DNA from 4 places in the Pseudomonas sp. HP_14 genome. Region 1 is predicted to be linked to each of the others. Evidence: predicted binding sites of a transcription regulator. Region 1 holds the regulator's gene; each other region holds the start of a gene.
What was found. The regulator FliA, encoded in region 1, starts transcription of late flagellar genes. The targets are predictions, from matches to a motif close to CTAAAGTTTNNNNNNNNNNNGCCGNTAA.
Positions count from the first base shown of each region.

Region 2: a site for FliA is predicted at 2,531-2,558, ahead of ACYASS_RS11865 (methyl-accepting chemotaxis protein). Genes of this name have one in related genera too.
Region 3: a site for FliA is predicted at 2,626-2,653, ahead of ACYASS_RS06435 (flagellar protein MotY). Genes of this name have one in related genera too.
Region 4: a site for FliA is predicted at 2,743-2,770, ahead of ACYASS_RS16865 (methyl-accepting chemotaxis protein). Genes of this name have one in related genera too.

Region 1 covers NZ_JBTOQI010000033.1:46,738-51,630, reverse strand. Annotated here, with positions in the region: gene flhF (flagellar biosynthesis protein FlhF) at 1-889, shown strand, start outside; gene fleN (flagellar synthesis regulator FleN) at 1,005-1,838, shown strand; gene fliA (RNA polymerase sigma factor FliA) at 1,835-2,575, shown strand; gene ACYASS_RS17895 (chemotaxis response regulator CheY) at 2,867-3,241, shown strand; gene ACYASS_RS17890 (protein phosphatase CheZ) at 3,261-4,049, shown strand; gene ACYASS_RS17885 (chemotaxis protein CheA) at 4,088-4,893, shown strand, end outside.
Region 2 covers NZ_JBTOQI010000013.1:7,138-12,030, reverse strand. Annotated here, with positions in the region: gene ACYASS_RS11875 (acetylornithine/succinylornithine family transaminase) at 1-1,147, opposite strand, end outside; gene ACYASS_RS11870 (LysR family transcriptional regulator) at 1,250-2,167, shown strand; gene ACYASS_RS11865 (methyl-accepting chemotaxis protein) at 2,605-3,819, shown strand; gene ACYASS_RS11860 (response regulator) at 3,829-4,197, shown strand; gene ACYASS_RS11855 (STAS domain-containing protein) at 4,235-4,525, shown strand; gene ACYASS_RS11850 (chemotaxis protein CheA) at 4,571-4,893, shown strand, end outside.
Region 3 covers NZ_JBTOQI010000006.1:101,155-106,047, reverse strand. Annotated here, with positions in the region: gene ACYASS_RS06440 (argininosuccinate synthase) at 317-1,534, opposite strand; gene ACYASS_RS06435 (flagellar protein MotY) at 1,667-2,572, opposite strand; gene pyrC (dihydroorotase) at 2,720-3,766, shown strand; gene rnt (ribonuclease T) at 3,763-4,434, shown strand; gene ACYASS_RS06420 (bacterioferritin-associated ferredoxin) at 4,683-4,893, shown strand, end outside.
Region 4 covers NZ_JBTOQI010000024.1:33,401-38,293, reverse strand. Annotated here, with positions in the region: gene gbcB (glycine-betaine demethylase subunit GbcB) at 1-886, shown strand, start outside; gene ACYASS_RS16865 (methyl-accepting chemotaxis protein) at 1,050-2,675, opposite strand; gene ACYASS_RS16860 (hypothetical protein) at 3,099-3,332, shown strand; gene ACYASS_RS16855 (cell division protein ZapA) at 3,329-3,631, shown strand; gene ACYASS_RS16850 (threonine aldolase family protein) at 3,738-4,778, opposite strand.

The DNA.
Region 1 (4,893 bases):
GGAAGTCCAGCTTGGCTCCCTGGCATGGAACCAGTTGCAAGGCAGCCGTCCGGCACAGGCCAATCTGTGGCGCCGTCTGCAACGTGTCGGCTTGTCCGGCCCGCTGTCGCGCGACCTGCTGGAAATGATCCCTGATATCGACGAGCCGCGTCAGGCTTGGCGTATGCTCTTGGCGCACCTGGCGCGCATGATTGAAGTGCCTGACGTGGAGCCGCTGGAAGAGGGTGGTGTGATTGCCATGGTCGGCCCTGCCGGCATGGGCAAGACCACCACGCTCGCCAAGCTGGCGGCGCGCTACGTACTCAAGTACGGCGCACAGAATATCGCTTTGGTCAGCATGGACAGTTTCCGTATCGGTGCTCAGGAGCAACTCAAGACATTGGGTCGCATCCTCAATGTGCCGGTGACTCATGTCGATCCTGGCCAGTCGCTGGCGCAGGCGCTTGATCCGCTGCTGCGCAAGCGTGTCGTGTTGATCGATACCGCCGGCCTGCAAGCCAGTGATCCGGCGTTGCGCATGCAGCTGGAAAGTCTGGCAGGGCGCGGCATCAAGTCTCGTAATTATCTGGTACTGGCAACCACCAGCCAGAAACAGGTGCTCACTGCGGCCTATCACAGCTACAAGCGCTGTGGTCTGGCGGGATGCATCCTGACCAAGCTGGACGAAACTGCCAGCCTGGGTGAGGTGCTCAGCCTTGCGATCAGTCATGAGCTGCCAGTGGCCTATCTGACTGATGGCCCACGAATTCCTGATGATCTTCACCTGCCTCGCAGGCACCAACTGGTGTCGCGTGCGGTCAATGTGCAGATGCAAGAAGAGCCAAGCGAAGAGGCCATGGCGGACATGTTCGCCGACCTTTACCACAACCCCAACAAACGGGTCGGTTAAGTGAAGCGAACTATTGGACGTTACCTGCATCGATGGTCTGCCCGGCATGGCTCTTCACTGAGCGTGTCGCCCGCAATCTGGCTACGGTCTACGCAAGACAAGGTAAAGAAATAACATGGGCAGCATGCATCCCGTACAGGTGATCGCGGTGACCGGCGGCAAGGGTGGCGTCGGTAAGACTAACGTGTCAGTGAATCTTTCGCTGGCCTTGGCCGAGCTCGGCCGGCGCGTCATGCTGCTGGACGCCGACCTTGGCCTGGCGAATGTCGATGTCCTTCTTGGCCTGACGCCTAAACGCACCCTTGCTGATGTGATCGAGGGCCGTTGTGAGCTTCGCGACGTTTTGTTGCAAGGTCCGGGCGGGATTCGAATCGTGCCTGCCGCTTCCGGCACCCAGAGCATGGTTCATCTGAGCCCGGCGCAACATGCCGGCCTGATCCAGGCGTTCAGCGACATTGGCGACAATCTGGATGTGCTGGTGATTGACACCGCAGCCGGGATTGGCGAGTCAGTGGTCAGCTTCGTCCGCGCTGCTCAGGAAGTGTTGCTGGTGGTCTGTGACGAGCCTACTTCGATCACCGACGCCTACGCGCTGATCAAGCTGCTCAATCGCGACTACGGCATGAACCGTTTCCGGGTTCTGGCCAACATGGCCCAGAGTCCGCAGGAAGGTCGCAACCTGTTTGCCAAGCTGACCAAGGTGACCGACCGTTTCCTTGACGTTGCCTTGCAATATGTTGGCGCCGTGCCTTACGACGAATGTGTTCGCAAGGCCGTCCAGAAGCAACGTGCCGTATACGAAGCTTTCCCACGCTCTAAATGCTCACTGGCGTTCAAGGCTATTGCGCAGAAGGTCGATACCTGGCCACTGCCTGCCAACCCTCGCGGGCATCTTGAGTTCTTCGTCGAGCGACTGGTTTACCAGACAAGCGCAGGGCCTGTTCAATGACCGCGAGCGGCTACCAGATGTACAGCAAGGCTTCCAGAAACTCGCAATATGAGTTGATCGAGCGGTATGCTCCGCTGGTCAAGCGCATTGCGTACCACTTGCTGGCGCGTCTGCCAGCCAGTGTTCAGGTCGAAGACCTGATTCAGGCGGGCATGATCGGCTTGCTGGAAGTGTCCACCAAGTACGATTGCACCAAGGGCGCGAGTTTCGAGACTTATGCCGGGATTCGTATTCGCGGTGCGATGCTTGATGAAGTGCGCAAAGGGGACTGGGCGCCACGCTCTGTTCACCGCAATACGCGCATGGTCAGTGACGCAATTCGCTCAATTGAAGCTAAAACAGGTCGCGACGCTAAAGATCACGAAGTTGCGGCCGAACTCCAATTGAGTCTCGATGATTATTACGGGATTTTGAACGATACCTTGGGCAGTCGCCTCTTCAGTTTTGACGACCTGCTACAGGACGGCGAACATGAAGGGCTGCATGAGGATGGCGCAAGCGGTTCGCTTGAGCCGTCGCGCGACCTGGAGGATGAACGCTTCCAGGCTGCGTTGGCAGATGCAATTGCCAACTTGCCTGAGCGTGAACGTCTGGTCTTGGCGCTGTACTATGACGAGGAGCTGAACCTCAAGGAAATCGGTGAGGTCCTGGGGGTCAGTGAATCGCGAGTCAGCCAGTTACACAGCCAGTGCGCCGCTCGTTTGCGGGGGCGTTTGGGAGAGTGGCGAGCGCGTTGACAGGCGGTATGCGTCCTTGGTGATGGCGTGTCGCGTGTGAGCAGGCTGTGCAAAGCGTTACGTGGGACAGTGGACAAGGCTGGAGCCGTACAGGTATTTCGCTCCACGGACTGTAGAAGCAATAGCTTTAATGCAGCCCGTGGATTTGCTGTGCGGTTTCCATAGTTGTTGATATACCAAGCCCGTCGTCGTTTTCGCACAGCCGATGTGAGCTGTGCCGGTATTGATTGAACAGCGCGTTCAGGTGCTGAACGCGTCAAAGACTGCTTGGAGGTCGAATTGGACAAGAACATGAAAATCCTCATCGTTGATGACTTCTCAACGATGCGGCGGATCATTAAAAACCTGCTACGTGATCTGGGCTTCACCAACACGTCCGAAGCCGATGACGGGCTTACCGCGTTGCCGATGCTGGAAAGCGGTTCTTTTGACTTTCTGGTAACGGACTGGAACATGCCTGGCATGACCGGTATCGACCTGCTGCGTAAAGTACGTGCCGATGAGCGCCTCAAGCACCTGCCGGTGTTGATGGTGACCGCAGAAGCCAAGCGCGACCAGATCATTGAAGCGGCTCAGGCCGGCGTCAATGGTTATGTCGTCAAGCCATTCACGGCTCAGGCGCTGAAAGAAAAGATCGACAAGATCTTCGAGCGCGTCAATAGCTGATGTATGCCGCGAGGGCTCTATGGAGAACAACGAAACGTCAATGGGCGAGTTTGAAGCGACCCTGAAGAAACACGCTAGCGAGCTGGTGACGAGCCTTGAAAAAGGCCGTTTCGGCGACGCGGTGCAATTGATCCACGAGCTTAACCAGGCTCGGGATCGCGGTCTCTATCAAGAGATCGGCAAGCTGACTCGCGAGCTGCACAGTGCGATCGTCAATTTTCAAATTGACCCGAACATGCCGCAAGCTGAAGAAGTGTCCCAGATCACGGATGCCACCGAACGCCTGTCGTATGTTGTCAGGCTTACGGAAAACGCAGCTAACCGCACCATGGATCTGGTCGAGGAAAGCACCCCGCTGATCCATAGTCTGAACGATGAGGCCAAGGCCTTGAGTGCTGACTGGGGGCGCTTCATGCGCCGTGAAGTCGGCGCAGAAGAGTTTCGTGAGCTGGCGCGGCGTGTCGATGGTTTCTTGACGCGCAGCGAACAGGATACCCAGAAGGTTTCCTCCCACCTCAACGATATTCTGCTGGCTCAGGACTTCCAGGACCTTACCGGTCAAGTGATCAAGCGCGTCACGCAATTGGTCACTGAAGTGGAGAGCAATCTGCTCAAACTGGTGCTCATGGCCAGTCATGTCGACCGCTTTGCGGGCATCGAACATGACGACGAATCCATCCGCGCAGAAAAAGATCCACAAAAACATCTCAAACAGGGTGAAGGTCCGCAGATTCATGCCGATAAACGGGAAGACGTTGTGTCCGGACAGGACGATGTAGACGATCTGCTATCGAGCCTGGGCTTCTAAGTCTGGTCTGTTGACGGTTAATTTTAGGGAGCACCCCAATGAGCTTCGGCGCCGATGAAGAGATCCTTCAGGATTTTCTGGTAGAGGCCGGCGAAATTCTGGAGCAGTTGTCTGAACAGTTGGTCGAGCTGGAAAGCCGACCGGATGACGCAGATCTGCTCAATGCAATTTTTCGCGGTTTTCACACTGTAAAAGGGGGCGCCGGCTTCCTCCAGCTCCATGAGCTGGTGGAGTGCTGCCACATCGCCGAGAACGTCTTCGACATCCTGCGTAAGGGTGAGCGTCGCGTTGATTCGGAATTGATGGACGTGGTCCTGGAAGCGCTGGATGCGGTCAACGCGATGTTCAGCCAGGTGCGCGAACGTAGCGAAGTCACTCCGGCTACACCGGAACTGCTCGCGGCACTGGCGCGGCTGGCTGAGCCAGCATCGGCTGACGAAGCTCCTGCGGCTGAAGCCTTGGAAGAAGTAGAAGAGGCACCTGTTGAAGCTGCCGCTGAAGCCGCTTCAGACGAGATCACTGATACCGAATTCGAGCACTTGCTTGATCAGCTCAATTCCGCGAAAGAGCAGCCAGCGGCTGCTGCCGCGCCGACCACTGGCGCAGCGGCATCCGATGAGATCACCGATTCGGAATTCGAATCGCTGCTCGATCAGTTACACGGCAAAGGCCAGTTTGCTGCAGACAGTGCAGCGCCTGCTGCCGTCGCTCCAGCTGCCGCACCCGCTGGCAAAGCGGAAAGCGGCGACATCACCGACGATGAATTCGAAGCGTTGCTCGATCAGCTGCACGGCAAGGGTTCGTTCGATCCTTCCGCCGCAGCGGCTCCTGCACCTGCTGCGGC
Region 2 (4,893 bases), on a different contig from region 1:
CCGACACAATCGCATCAACTTCCTGCTCATTGATCGTCAAGGGTGGCAGCAAGCGAATCGTTTTGCCCCGTGTCACGTTGATCAACAGGCCGTGCTCTTGGGCAGCAATCGCTGCGAGATTCGGCAAGGACCGGTTCAGCTCAATGCCCACCATCAACCCCTTGCCACGAATTGCCAGCACATCCGGGTGTTCACTCAGGGCCGCCCGCAAGCCGGCAAGTAGCCGCTCACCTTGCTGACGGGCGTTACTCAGCAGATGCTGCTCATTGAGAATATCCACTACTGTGCAGCCTGCCCGACACGCCAGAGGGTTTCCTCCGAAGGTGCTGCCGTGGCTGCCCGGCGTAAACAACTGCGCCGCTTTGCCCCGTGCCAGACAGGCTCCGATCGGAACACCATTGGCTAGCCCCTTGGCCAACGTCATCACGTCCGGCACGATGCCTTCGTGCTGGAAAGCAAACCATTGCCCGGTACGGCCCATACCGGTTTGAATCTCGTCCAGCATCAGCAACCAGGCACGCCGACTGCACAGCTCCCGCAGTGCCTTCAAGTAACCCGGCGGGGCTAACTGAACACCACTTTCGCCCTGGATCGGCTCCAGCAGAATCGCCGTGATGCGATTGCCGTAGGCCTGGCACACTTTGTCCAATGCCGGCAGATCGCCAAAAGGCACTTTGACGAAGTCACCGGGCAACGAATTGAACCCTAGCCGCACCGCCGGACCATCACTGGCCGACAAGGTCCCGAGTGTGCGGCCATGGAAGGCGTTGTCCATCACCACCACCAACGGCTTTTCGATCCCCTTGTGCCATGCATAGAGCCGGGCCAGTTTCAGCGCGGTCTCGTTGGCTTCTGCGCCGGAGTTATTGAAAAACGCCTTGTCCATACCCGCCAGCCGGGTCAGCTTCTCGGCCAGTAGCTGCTGCCACTGAATGCTGTAGAGGTTCGAAGTGTGTATCAGCAGACTCGCCTGCTCGCTGATAGCTGCTACCAAACGGGGATGGGAATGCCCCACATTGGTGACCGCCACACCCGCCACCGCATCCAGATATTCGCGGCCAGTATCGTCCCACACGCGAGTACCCAGACCGCGAACAAAGCTCAGCGCAAGGGGTTGATACGTGGTCATCAGGCAAGTGGCGGTCATGATGTGAAACTCCATCTCAGGCGTGGTTTTTTCCAGTATCGTTAGCAACCTGAGCTGGATAAACGGCCAATTTCTTAAATCATTTTAAAGTCAGGCTTGATAATGGACTTACTCCAGGCAATGTCGGTTTTTGTGAAAGTGGTCGAGACAGGCAGCATGACGGCCGCGGCGCTGGAATGCGGCATGTCGACCACGATGGTCGGCAACCATCTGCGGGCGCTTGAACAAAGGCTGGGGGTAAGCCTGCTGAAACGTACGACCCGGCGTCAGGGGCTGACAGAGTTCGGTGCAACGTACTACCAACGCTGTGTCGACGTGCTGGCGCTGGTGGCGGACTCGGAGCAACTGGCCGCGCAGTCTCAGGACACGCCCCAAGGGACATTACGGATCACTGCACCCTTCACGTTCGGCTCGGAAAGCCTCGCCCCGGCGCTCAGCGAGTTCATTCGCCGCTACCCGCAAATCAAGCTCGACATTGTCTGGAGTAACGAGCGCATGGACTTGATCGGCCAGGGTTTCGACGCTGCTATCCGTCTTGGCCCTGTCCACACCTCAAGCCTGGTGGCCCGCCCCCTGCTGGATTACACACTGACCCTGTGCGCTGCCCCCTCGTACCTGCAGCGCAGGGGCACTCCTCTTGCGCCTATGGACCTGCAGCAACATGACTGCCTGGCATTTGCCTACCCGGCAGGTGACGACTGGAGTTCGGTTGAAAAGCATTGGCGTTTGACGGGTGCGGATGGTGAGGTGCTGGTTCCGGTCAGCGGGCCGATCACGATGAATACCTCCGCTGGCCTGCACAAGGCAGCTCGCGCCGGAGCGGGGATCGTGATGATGCCTGATGCGCTGGTGCGCGAAGACATGGCAGATGGCAGGCTAGTTGCCCTGCTCCCTGATTACCAGTTGCCGTGTCGCCCGATGAATCTGCTTTACCCCCGGGATCGCTACAGGTCGCCCAAACTACGCAGCTTTGTCGACTACGTGATGGAGTTATGGGGCCGCCCGGTGGACGCGCGGTAACACCACCTGGTTGATGGGACAGACACCACAGGACCTGTAGGAGCCAACTTGTTGGCGAGACGTCGGACCTGCGTCGTCAGAAATTCCGTCTCGCCAACAAGTTGGCTCCTACAAGGCCTGCGGCAGTTCTTACAAAAATCAGGCAGCTTGCGTGACAACAAAACCAAAAATAGTTCCGTCTATTAACGACAAAATATTTCCGTGTTTGAAATTGCGCTGCTACGCTTTTTCCTGACCCCAAATCAGGGAAACCCCCGTAAATAAAGGCAAAACACACATCAAAAAAACAAGGTCGTCAGAAAAAGCCACTCGAATGAGGTGTGTGCCTGTCCGATTGCCCGACGATTGGCGTCATAAATGTGACTAAAGTCTCAGTCGTACTAGCAGATAACCAGATATTCGCAAATCATCCTTTGTAGCAGTTCAAGGAACGAACCATGACGCCGAGCCAAAACGGTAGTTCTCCTGGTCAAGACCGCCAAACGCTCTTCCTCTGGTTTCCACTGGTGCCTGCAGTAGCAGGATGCGCAGCACTTTTGCTGTCAGCACCGACCCAATTGAACATTGGTTTAAGCGCTGCCGTACTGGCTGCTGGCGTCGCCACGGGCCTCTTCGCTGCCGCCAGTCAAAATCGCAAACTGCTGGCCATCGCCCAGGCGACAGCCTTGCATCATCAGCAAGCGGCTGAAGGCGCATCGCTGCAATCGAATGCCCAGATCAACGAAGTCTTGCTCGGCGCAATGCCCATCTGGGCCAAGCAGGTAGAAAGCTCGCGGCAACAGACCGAAACCGCCATTGTGACCCTGACCGGTCGCTTCACCGGTATTTCCTCGCGACTTCAGGAAACGGTGCATGCGTCGCAACATGCGGCGGGTGACCTGGGTGGGCAAAACAACGATGGCGCATTGCAGGTTCTCGCACAAAGCGACAACGACCTGGTGCAGGTGATCAACTCCCTCAAGGCCACACAGACCAGCCGCGACGAAACCCTCGCTCAGGTTCGCAACCTCACCGCCTACACCGGCGAGTTGCGCACCATGGCGGCGGATGTCGCGGCCATTGCTGCGCAAACCAACCTGTTGGCCCTCAACGCAGCCATCGAAGCCGCACGCGCTGGCGAAGCAGGTCGTGGTTTTGCCGTGGTTGCCGACGCCGTACGCAGCCTGTCGAGCAAGTCCAGTGAGACCGGTCAGCAGATGTCCGCCAAGGTCGACATCATCAACAGTGCCATTAACCAACTGGTGCAGGCTGCTTCCAGTGGCGCGGACCTGGACAGCAACTCGGTAGTGAATTCTGAAAACACTATTCAGCGTGTATTGGAGCGCTTCAAGAGCGTGACCGAGCGCCTCGCTGAGTCTGCCGAAATGCTTCAACAGGAAAGCTTCGGTATCCGCGACGAAATGACTGAGGTGCTGGTCAGCCTGCAATTTCAGGATCGGGTCAGCCAGATACTGGTTCACGTTCGGGACAACATTGACGACCTGCACGCGCATTTGCAGCAGGCGACACAGGCACCTGATCAGGCAGTGGCGATTGATGCACGCAGCTGGCTCGCACGTATGGAAGCAACCTACGCCACCGACGAGCAGCGCAACACGCATCACGGCAGCAGCGCCGGACAACAGAATTCACAAGAAATAACCTTTTTTTAGGAGAGCCACATGGCTAAAAACATATTGGTCGTCGACGACTCCAGCAGCGTTCGACAAGTGGTCGGCATCGCACTGAAAAGCGCAGGTTATGACGTTATCGAAGCAAGCGACGGCCGAGACGCACTGAGCAAGCTCAACGGTCAGAAAGTGCACTTGATCATCAGCGACGTGAACATGCCTAACATGGATGGCATCACCTTCGTCAAAGAGGTGAAGAAGTTACCCAGCTATAAATTCACGCCGATCATCATGCTCACCACCGAATCTCAGGAATCGAAAAAAATGGAAGGCCAGGCTGCTGGCGCCAAGGCCTGGGTCGTCAAGCCGTTCCAGCCTGCGCAGATGCTCGCAGCGGTTTCCAAACTGATTCTGCCCTGATTGCCTGCTACTTGATGCTGATACCCGGGAGGTAGCGATGCCGCTTGCATGCGAAATACTCAATGACACGGCACACGTGAACATCGACGGTGAGCTGACCATCTATACCGCCTCGGAATTGTCCGCCCAATTGCTGCCGAAGCTGGGCGCGACGCCGCAGATGCAGATCGATCTGTCGCAGATCACCGAAATGGACGGCGCGGGCCTGCAACTGCTGATCATGGTCACCCGTGAGGCCTCCCGTGCCGGGACCGCGTTGACGCTGACCGGGCATAGCAAAGCTGTACTGGAAACCCTGCAATTGAGTGGCCTGGGCCCGTCGGTTTAACCCGGCACGCCCGGCCGCCATGGCCGACACGACAAGGAACTGTACGTGAGCATTAACCTCGATCAGGCATTACAAACGTTCATCGTCGAGGCTCGCGAGCTGTTGGAGGCGATGGAAGAGTCATTGCTGCAGCTGGAGAGCGAACCTGGCAATGATGACGCCATCGGCGCGATATTCCGTGCGGCGCATACCATCAAGGGCTCTGCCGGCCTGTTTGGCCTGGACCCTATCGTCAGCTTCACGCACATCGTCGAAGACGTGCTTGATCGCTTGCGTGAAGGCAGTGTCGCCGCCGATGCAGGTCTGATTGCAGTACTGCTCAAATCCGGCGATCACATGCTGGAGTTGATCGATGTGGTCGCCAGTCA
Region 3 (4,893 bases), on a different contig from region 1:
GATATAACACGCTGACTTTTTGGCTCGCCAAGCGCAACGTATTTACCGCTCAGCATGAGCAAATCAAGGAAGTATAATTCCAACTAGAACTCATCCCGCTATTAAAACATCACGACAAGACACAGGAGGACTGTCGTTTTTACCGCAACACAGACTGTGCCCACCAGCGGGAGATGGACCTGCCAAGCTAAAAGCCATTATCTGGATTGTGGAAAACAAGCCTTACTCAGGTATCGCCTTACCGATCAGACGAAGGCTTACCCCTATTTCAGACGCAGCACCGTGAGGTGCTGCATCTTCATTTCAGGACCAGACGTTAAAACAGCTTCCGGCCTTTATTTGCAGCGATACGCATACGCAACGCATTGAGCTTGATGAAGCCCGCTGCGTCAGCCTGATTGTAGGCACCGCCATCTTCTTCGAAGGTTGCGATATTGGCATCGAACAACGACTCGTCAGACTTGCGACCGGTGACGATCACGTTGCCCTTGTAAAGCTTGAGGCGCACGACACCGTTCACGTGAGCCTGCGATGCGTCGATCATTTGTTGCAACATCTGACGCTCAGGGCTCCACCAGTAACCTGTGTAGATCAGGCTGGCGTACTTGGGCATCAACTCATCCTTGAGGTGAGCGACTTCGCGGTCCAGTGTGATCGACTCAATGGCACGGTGAGCGCGCAGCATGATGGTGCCACCAGGCGTCTCGTAGCAGCCGCGGGACTTCATGCCCACGTATCGGTTTTCAACGATGTCCAGACGACCAATGCCGTGCTCGCCGCCGATGCGGTTCAGCGTTGCCAGCACGGTGGCCGGAGTCATCTCAACGCCGTCCAGCGCGACGATGTCGCCGTTACGGTAAGTCAGTTCCAGATATTGTGGGGTGTCCGGAGCCTTCTCAGGGGACACGGTCCAACGCCACATGTCTTCTTCGTGCTCGGTCCAGGTGTCTTCCAGCACCCCGCCTTCATAGGAGATGTGCAGCAGGTTGGCATCCATGGAGTACGGGGATTTCTTCTTGCCGTGACGCTCGATCGGGATCGCGTGCTTCTCGGCGTAGTCCATCAGCTTCTCGCGGGACAACAGGTCCCACTCACGCCAAGGGGCAATCACTTTTACGCCAGGCTTCAGTGCGTAGGCACCCAGCTCGAAACGAACCTGGTCGTTACCTTTACCGGTAGCACCGTGGGAAATGGCATCAGCGCCGGTTTCGTTGGCAATCTCGATCAGACGCTTGGCAATCAGCGGGCGAGCGATGGAAGTACCCAGCAGGTACTCGCCTTCGTAAACGGTATTGGCGCGGAACATCGGGAATACGAAATCACGCACGAACTCTTCGCGCAGGTCGTCGATGTAGATCTCTTTGACGCCCATGGCTTTTGCCTTGGCGCGTGCTGGTTCAACTTCTTCGCCCTGACCCAGGTCAGCCGTAAAAGTCACCACTTCGCAGTTATACGTGTCCTGCAGCCACTTGAGGATTACCGAAGTATCCAGGCCACCGGAATACGCGAGAACTACCTTGTTTACGTCCGCCATGCCATCACTCCACCGGGTTGTACGGAAAACCGGTGATTCTACCGCTCAAATGACGTGATTTACAGTAGCGCGACAGCTTCTGACGATGAAGCGACAGATTATGTCGACCTGGCGACGAGTGGCGACCCGACGTCAGATCTTGGCAGGGGCGGAGTTTACGGCTACCGGAGCAGGTCTTTCATCGGGTGCGATACGCTCCAGATGGATGTTTACCCGGCGGTTGCGCGCACGATTGGCGTTGTTGGTATTGGGCACCAACGGGTAACGCTCGCCATGGAAGCGCAAGGTGATCTGCTCTTCGGGAATACCTTGAGCCTTCAGGAAATCCATGACGGCCAGGGCGCGACGTCGCGACAAGTCACGATTGGTCAGACGATTACCGCTGTTATCAGAGTGCCCGTCCAGTTCGATGTGATTGACCGTCGGATCGGCCTTGAGATAGGCCACGATCGTTTGCAAGCGAGCCTTGGCCTGCGCGTCCAGATCGATGCCACCGCCCGGGAAGCCCACTTCGCCTTGCTTGACCTGATCGTAATTCATTGGCAACAGCTTGGTGACGCACAATTGATAGTCGCTGAAGGCTTTGTTGAACTTGACCGGCAACAGACGCACTTCTGTAGTACCGCTCGCATCACGAGAATAATGACGGATAACCGGGCTGCGGCCTTCCATCAGACCACTGATCAGCCGACCGGCCTGTACCTGCGAGCTGCTGAACGGAAACTCACCGTTGTTGACCTTGACCGAACCCAGATTGATATCACCGCGCCCTGGCTGCCATGGCGCAGCGGCAGCCAGCAAAGTCGCCGAACCACCGCCCAACATGCCGCCAGCCGACTTGATCCGGAACGTCGCCTGCTCACCCGCACGGCGCACGAACTCACCCGCACCGAAATCGGTGATGGGCTGGCTGAGGCGACACTCGAACTGATCGCCTTCCACTTTCCATTCGATGCTCTCCAGACGTGTCTGGAAAGTCATGGCCATGGCGGGGAAGCTGGCGAACACGCTGAGCAGGGCTAGATATCGCTGGCGCACGGGAGGCTCCACTAAAAAATTACCGCATTACAAAAAAGACTTCCTACAACGGGCTATCGGTAACTTCCTACAAAACTTGATAGCGAGTGCCTGAGAGAGTCTTTTCCGGTAGCATTCCCAGCGAGTTTGACCCGCCTGGAATCCCCAATGTCCGACCTCCTGACCCTTTTGCGTCCCGACGACTGGCACATTCACCTCCGCGATGGAGCTGTTTTGCCCCACACCGTTGCTGACGTTGCGCGCACTTTTGGCCGCGCAATCATCATGCCTAACCTGGTACCGCCCGTTCGCAACGCTCAGGAAGCCGACGCTTATCGTCAGCGCATCCTGGCTGCACGTCCGGCAGGGAGCCACTTTGAGCCGCTGATGGTGCTCTACCTGACCGACCTGACACAGCCTGAGGATATCCGCACGGCAAAAGCCAGTGGTTTTGTCCACGCCGCCAAGTTGTACCCGGCCGGAGCGACCACCAACTCCGATTCTGGCGTAACCAGCATCGACAAGATCTTCCCGGTCCTGGAAGCCATGGCCGACGTTGGCATGCCGCTTCTGGTTCACGGCGAAGTGACCCGCAGTGAAATCGACGTGTTTGATCGCGAGAAGATGTTCATTGATGAGCACCTGACGCGTGTAGTGGAGCGTTTCCCGACGCTCAAAGTGGTGTTTGAACACATCACCACCGGCGAGGCCGTGCAGTTCGTCAATCAGGCATCGAGCAATGTCGGCGCGACGATCACTGCGCACCACTTGCTCTACAACCGCAACCACATGCTGGTGGGCGGGATTCGTCCGCACTTCTATTGCTTGCCGATCCTCAAGCGCAATACACACCAGACAGCACTGCTTGATGCTGCCACCAGCGGCAGCACCAAGTTTTTCCTCGGTACCGACTCGGCGCCGCATGCCCAGCACGCCAAGGAAAACGCCTGCGGATGTGCCGGCTGCTACACCGCCTATGCCGCCATCGAGTTGTACGCCGAAGCTTTCGAGCAACGTAACGCACTGGACAAACTGGAAGGCTTTGCCAGCGTCCACGGTCCAGCGTTCTACGGCCTGCCTGCACCTCAAGACACCATTACGCTGGTCCGTGAAGAATGGACCGCGCCCACCAGTCTGCCGTTTGGCGAGCTGTCCGTAATACCGCTACGCGCCGGTGAAAAACTGCGCTGGCGTCTGCTGGAGAAACACGCGTGAGTGAAGATCATTTCGACGACGAACAGGAAGGTCAAGGCGGCGGTTCGCGCCACCCGATGGCAGCCCGTTTTCGCGGCTACCTGCCTGTCGTCATCGATGTAGAAACCGGTGGCTTCAATAGTGCAACCGACGCCCTGCTGGAAATCGCCGCAGTGACGATTGGCATGGACGAAGACGGTTTTGTGTTCCCGGAACACACCCACTTCTTCCGTGTCGAGCCGTTCGAAGGTGCCAACATTGAAGCGGCTGCACTTGAGTTCACCGGGATCAAGCTTGATCACCCTTTGCGCATGGCTGTCAGTGAGGAAACTGCACTGAACGACATCTTCCGCGGTGTACGCAAAGCCCTGAAGGCCAATGGCTGCAAGCGTGCGGTGCTGGTTGGCCACAACGCAAGCTTTGACCTCGGATTTCTGAACGCCGCAGTTGCGCGACTGGACATGAAGCGCAACCCGTTCCACCCGTTCTCCAGCTTTGATACCGCCACGCTGGCCGGCCTTGCTTACGGCCAGACAGTGCTTGCCAAAGCCTGCCAGGCGGCCGGTATTGATTTCGACGGCCGTGAAGCGCACTCAGCGCGTTACGACACCGAGAAAACCGCTGAGCTGTTCTGCGGCATCGTCAACCGCTGGAAGCAGATGGGCGGCTGGGAAGACTTCGGCGATTGATTGGCGACACTGAAAATCCTGCGTTGATTTAACTGAGGCCATCGCGAGCAAGCTCACTCCTACAGAAGACCGCGGTCTTCTGTAGGAGTGAGCTTGCTCGCGATGGCCTCGTTACGTTCCAAGCATCGCTTAATGTATTTTTTGCCACTCGTCGGCACTGAGAGAAACCTTCTCAATGAGTTTTGACAAGCATTCTCATTAACATTAGTATCCCCGGCAACGAGAAATTACAGCGACGGTTCTCATATATGTATGTCTGCCTCTGCCAAGGTGTTACCGACGGTCAAATCCGAGATGCAATCTTCGAGGGTTGCTGCAGCTACAAAGACGTCCGTGAATCACTGGGTGTTGCCACCAAATGTGGAAAATGCGCCTGCCTCGCTAAAGAAGTTGTCCGCGATACGCTCACCGAGCTGCAGAGCAGCCAGGCAGCATTAGCCTATCCGGCAGAATTTTCAG
Region 4 (4,893 bases), on a different contig from region 1:
CAGCTCGCCTTCGGTGCCTTACAGCTTCTCGGTGACGATCAAGCGTGTGCCAGGCGGTAAGGTTTCCAACTATCTCCATGACACGCTGCATGAAGGTCAGGAGCTGGCGGTCCACGGTCCGGTCGGGCTGTTCAATGCCATTGACTTCCCGAACCCGAAAATCCTCTACCTGAGTGGCGGCGTCGGCATCACGCCGGTGATGTCCATGGCACGCTGGTTCTACGACACCAACGCCAACGTCGATATGGTGTTCGTGCACAGCGCCCGCTCGCCAAAAGACATCATTTATCACCGCGAGCTGGAGCACATGGCGTCGCGGATCGACAACTTCAGCCTGCACCTGATCTGCGAGAAGCACGGCCTTGGCGAACCCTGGGCGGGTTATCGCGGGTATCTGAATCAGAAGATGCTTGAGTTGATGGCACCGGACTTCATGGAGCGCGAGGTGTTCTGCTGCGGCCCTACACCGTACATGACGGCCGTCAAACGCCTGCTGGAAGCCAACGGTTTCAACATGGCGCAATACCATGAGGAATCGTTCGGCGCGACACCTCCCGAAGCCCGTGCCGATGCTGTGGAACAAGCCGAAATCGCTGCTGAAGCACCGGAAGTCGATGCCTCGGATCTGCACCAGGTGGAATTCACCGACACCGGCAAGAGCATCCGCGTGGCACCGGGCGAAACCGTTCACGCCGCCGCCGCCAAGCTCGGCCTGATGATCCCCAAAGCGTGCGGTATGGGCATCTGCGGGACCTGCAAGGTAATGAAGCTCAGCGGCGAAGTAGAAATGGAGCACAACGGCGGGATCACCGAAGAAGACGAAGCCGAAGGCTACATCCTGTCGTGCTGCAGCATTCCGAAGGGGGATGTGCGGATCGAGTATTGATCGCTGGGCGATTGATACCGGTAGGAGCGAACTTGTTCGCGAGGCGGCTCGGCAGGCGAATTATTCATCGTCCTTACAAACATCTCGCGAACAAGTTCGCTCCTACCGGAGTACGTGGTTAAGTTGGAGCGAGCGGGAGGCGCTCCAACGAACTCAAAGCTTGTTACAAACTAAACCTTGAAACCATGCTGTTCAGGTCAACCGCCAGACGCGTCAGCTCACCACTTGCAGCGCTGGTCTGTGCTGCACCGTCGGAAGACTGGGCCGACAGGTCGCGGATGTTGACCAGGTTGCGGTCCACTTCACGAGCAACTTGAGCCTGCTCTTCCGCGGCACTGGCGATCACCAGGTTGCGCTCGTTGATTTCGACCACGGCGGTGTTGATGGTGTCCAGCGCCAGGCCTGCGCCTTTGGCGATGTTCAGGGTCGATTCGGCACGCTCGGTACTGTTGCGCATTGAGCTGACAGCCTGCTCAGTGCCACCTTGAATGCTGCCGATCATGCGCTCGATTTCGCTGGTCGACTGCTGAGTGCGATGCGCCAGAGCACGCACTTCGTCAGCCACCACAGCAAAGCCACGGCCTGCTTCACCCGCACGCGCAGCTTCAATGGCGGCGTTAAGGGCCAGCAGGTTGGTCTGGTCGGCGAGACCGCGAATCACATCAAGCACTTTGCCGATGTCACGGGACTCCTCAGCCAGATTACCGATCAGGTCCGCAGTGCTTTGCACATCACCGCTCATGCGCTCGATGGCATTCACTGTTTCCTGAACCAGATCACGACCGTCGCCCGCCGACGCAGTGGCGTTTTTCGAGGCTTCGGAAGTACTGACCGCGTTACGCGCCACTTCTTCCACGGCGCTGGTCATCTCGTTGACAGCCGTGGCGGCTTGTTCAATTTCGTTGTTCTGTTTCGAGAGCCCACGAGCGCTCTCGTCGGTGACCGCGTTCAGCTCTTCAGCAGCAGAGGCTAGCTGGGTGGCGGAACCGGAAATGCGGGTCAATGTGTCACGCAGCTTTTCCTGCATTTTCTGCATGGCAGCCAGCAAACGACCGGCTTCGTCTGTGCCATCGACTTTGATCGGACGAGTCAGATTGCCCTCGGCGATGGTCTCTGCCGCTTCAAGCGCAGAACTGATCGGCAGGGTAATGCTCTTGGTCAGCAACCAGGCGAACAGCATGGTCAGGACGGTGGCGACGATCAGCAGGCCGACGACCAGATTGAACGCTGACGAATATTCGTCGGCAGCCGCCTGATTGGTGTTAGTCAATTGCTTGGTGTTGAGGTCGGCCAGCCTGGCCAGGACCACATTCATCTTGTCGGAGTTGGATGCTGACTCCGCATTGAGCAGCCTGGCCATCTCATCGACCTTGCCTGCACGGCTCAAGGCGATGACGCGCGCTTCGATTTGGCGGTACTCGCCCAACAACTGCACAAACTCGTTGTAGGCTGCTTTCTCCTCCGGGGACTCGATCAGTTTTTCATAAACCGCCTGGGCATCGCTGATCTGTTTGTTGCGCACGGCGAACAATTCGATGGTCTTGTCCTGAACGTCCTGTTCGCGATTGGTCAGCAAGCGATAGGACAGAACCCGCATACGAATACCCGCCACAGTCAGCCCGTTCAGGCTCTGAATGCTGGGCACGCTGTTCTGCGCAACCTGGTCACCCGCGGTGCGGATCTTGCTCATCTGTGTCAACGCAAATACGCCAAGGATAAGCATCAGCGTGCCGATCAAGGCAAACCCGAGGAACGCGCGCGGAGCGATGTTCATTTTTCGTAATGACATGTTTTTTTCCAGAAAAGGAGGAGCATTCCCTGCGAATAGGAGATTTAAAGCGCTTGCGATTCCATGCCTATCGGTCGATGGGCGGAAGTCTTGAGGTGAGCGATCTCAAATTGAGACGCGGCAGAAAGTCGCAGTCTTTTTGAAATGCGGCGTAATGCCATGCAAGTCATTGAAAGGTAACGTTTACGGGGCTTTGGTCTGAAAATTCCGGAATATCGGAGGCCATCTGTTTCCTCGGTCGAGCCGGACTGACGAGCAGCAGGAACCAGATCGTCAAATCACAGTCAACAGGGCCTGTTTATGCACTTGCCTTCAGGGAGGACGCCAGCGCGCCAAAACGCCGTTATTTAAGTGGCTTAACTGGTATGCGCAGTGACTTTTCTTTAAGGTGTGCGCCCGTTGAAATTTGCTTGAGAAATCAAAATGTTGGAAGCATCCCTTAGCCAGTTGGAACAACTTGTCACTGACCTGGTGCAACAGAACCAGCAGTTGCAGAACACGAACACTCAGCTCAGCACAGAGCTGGCCCAAGCCAGGGATGACAACGACAGTCTGCAACTGAGCCTGATGGAGCAGGAAGAGAAACAAGGCGCCACTGCTGCGCGCATTCAAGCCCTTGTTGACCGTGCGACCAGCGCAAGCGCAGTCAGCGCATGAGCACTGACAGAAACGGGGTGACAGTCGTTTCGATTCTCGGCAACGACTATTCGATCAAAGCGCCTGCCGGTGAAGAGCAAACCTTGCAGCAAGCCACCGCATTGCTCCGCGCATCGCTGGCCGATACCAAACGCAAATACCCGACCCTGATCGGCGACCGCTTGCTGGTACTGGCGGCCTTGAACCTGTGCTCGCAGCAAATCGAACTCAAGCAGCAGCACCAGCTGGAACTAGACCGCTGCCGGGAGCAGGTCGATGCAACGGTGGATGCGATTTCCAGGACGATTGCGCAGAACTGATTCGAATACACAGGTAGGAGCGAACTTGTTCGCGAGGCGGCGCAGCTGACACACCGTATCGCCAGCCTCGCCAACAAGTTGGCTCCTACCGGAATTGCATCGCGATTTAAGCCCCCATCACCAACCGGATATCCGCCGCCAGCTCGCGCACGCGCTCTTCCTCGGTGTCCCACGAGCACATGAAGCGTGCACCGCCGTTGCCGATGAAGGTATAGAAGCGCCAGCCTTTAGCCGTCAGTGCTGCGATGGCAGGTTCTGACAATTGCAGGAACACACCATTGGCCTGCACCGGGAACATCAGTTCAACGCCCGGGATGTCCTGAACCAGCGACGCCAGCAGTTGCGCGCAATGGTTGGCATGATTGGCGTGTTTGAGCCAGGCATCACCTTCCAGCAACCCAACCCAAGGGGCTGACAGGAAGCGCATCTTCGACGCCAGTTGCCCGGCCTGCTTGCAGCGGTAGTCAAAATCTTCAGCCAGCTTATGGTTGAAGAACAGAATCGCCTCGCCCACCGCCATGCCGTTCTTGGTGCCACCAAAGCACAGCACGTCAACGCCCGACTTCCAGGTCAGCTCTGCCGGAGAACACCCCAGAAAAGCACAGGCATTAGCGAACCGCGCGCCGTCCATGTGCAGATTCAGATTCAACTCTTTGCAGGTTGCGCTGATCGCCTTGAGTTCTTCTGGCTGGTAAACACTGCCGACTTCGGTGGCTTGGGTCAGGGTCACAACACGAGGTTTAGGGTAGTGAATATCCTGACGTTTGAGCGCCACTTCGCGGATCGACTCAGGCGTCAGTTTGCCCTGTTCACTGCGTGCGGTGAGTAGCTTGGAGCCGTTGGAGAAAAACTCCGGAGCGCCGCATTCGTCAGTTTCTACGTGGGCCGTTTCCGAACAGATAACGCTGTGATAGCTCTGGCACAGCGACGACAGCGCCAGGGAGTTGGCGGCCGTACCGTTGAAGGCAAAAAACACTTCGCAATCGGTTTCAAATAATTTACGGAATTGATCAGAGGCGCGCGCGGTCCATTCGTCATCGCCGTACGCGCGCTGATGGCCGTGATTAGCCTGTTCCATCGCAGCCCAGGCTTCAGGGCAAATGCCCGAATAGTTATCACTGGCAAACTGCTGGCTTTTATCGGTCATGGCCGAATCCTTGTCATTGATTATGCTGCGCACTGTAGCGAAGATCGCATCGCAGCAAAACCGTTGGAGCGAGGCTTGCCCGCGAAGAACGATAATGCGGTGTATCTGCTGTATC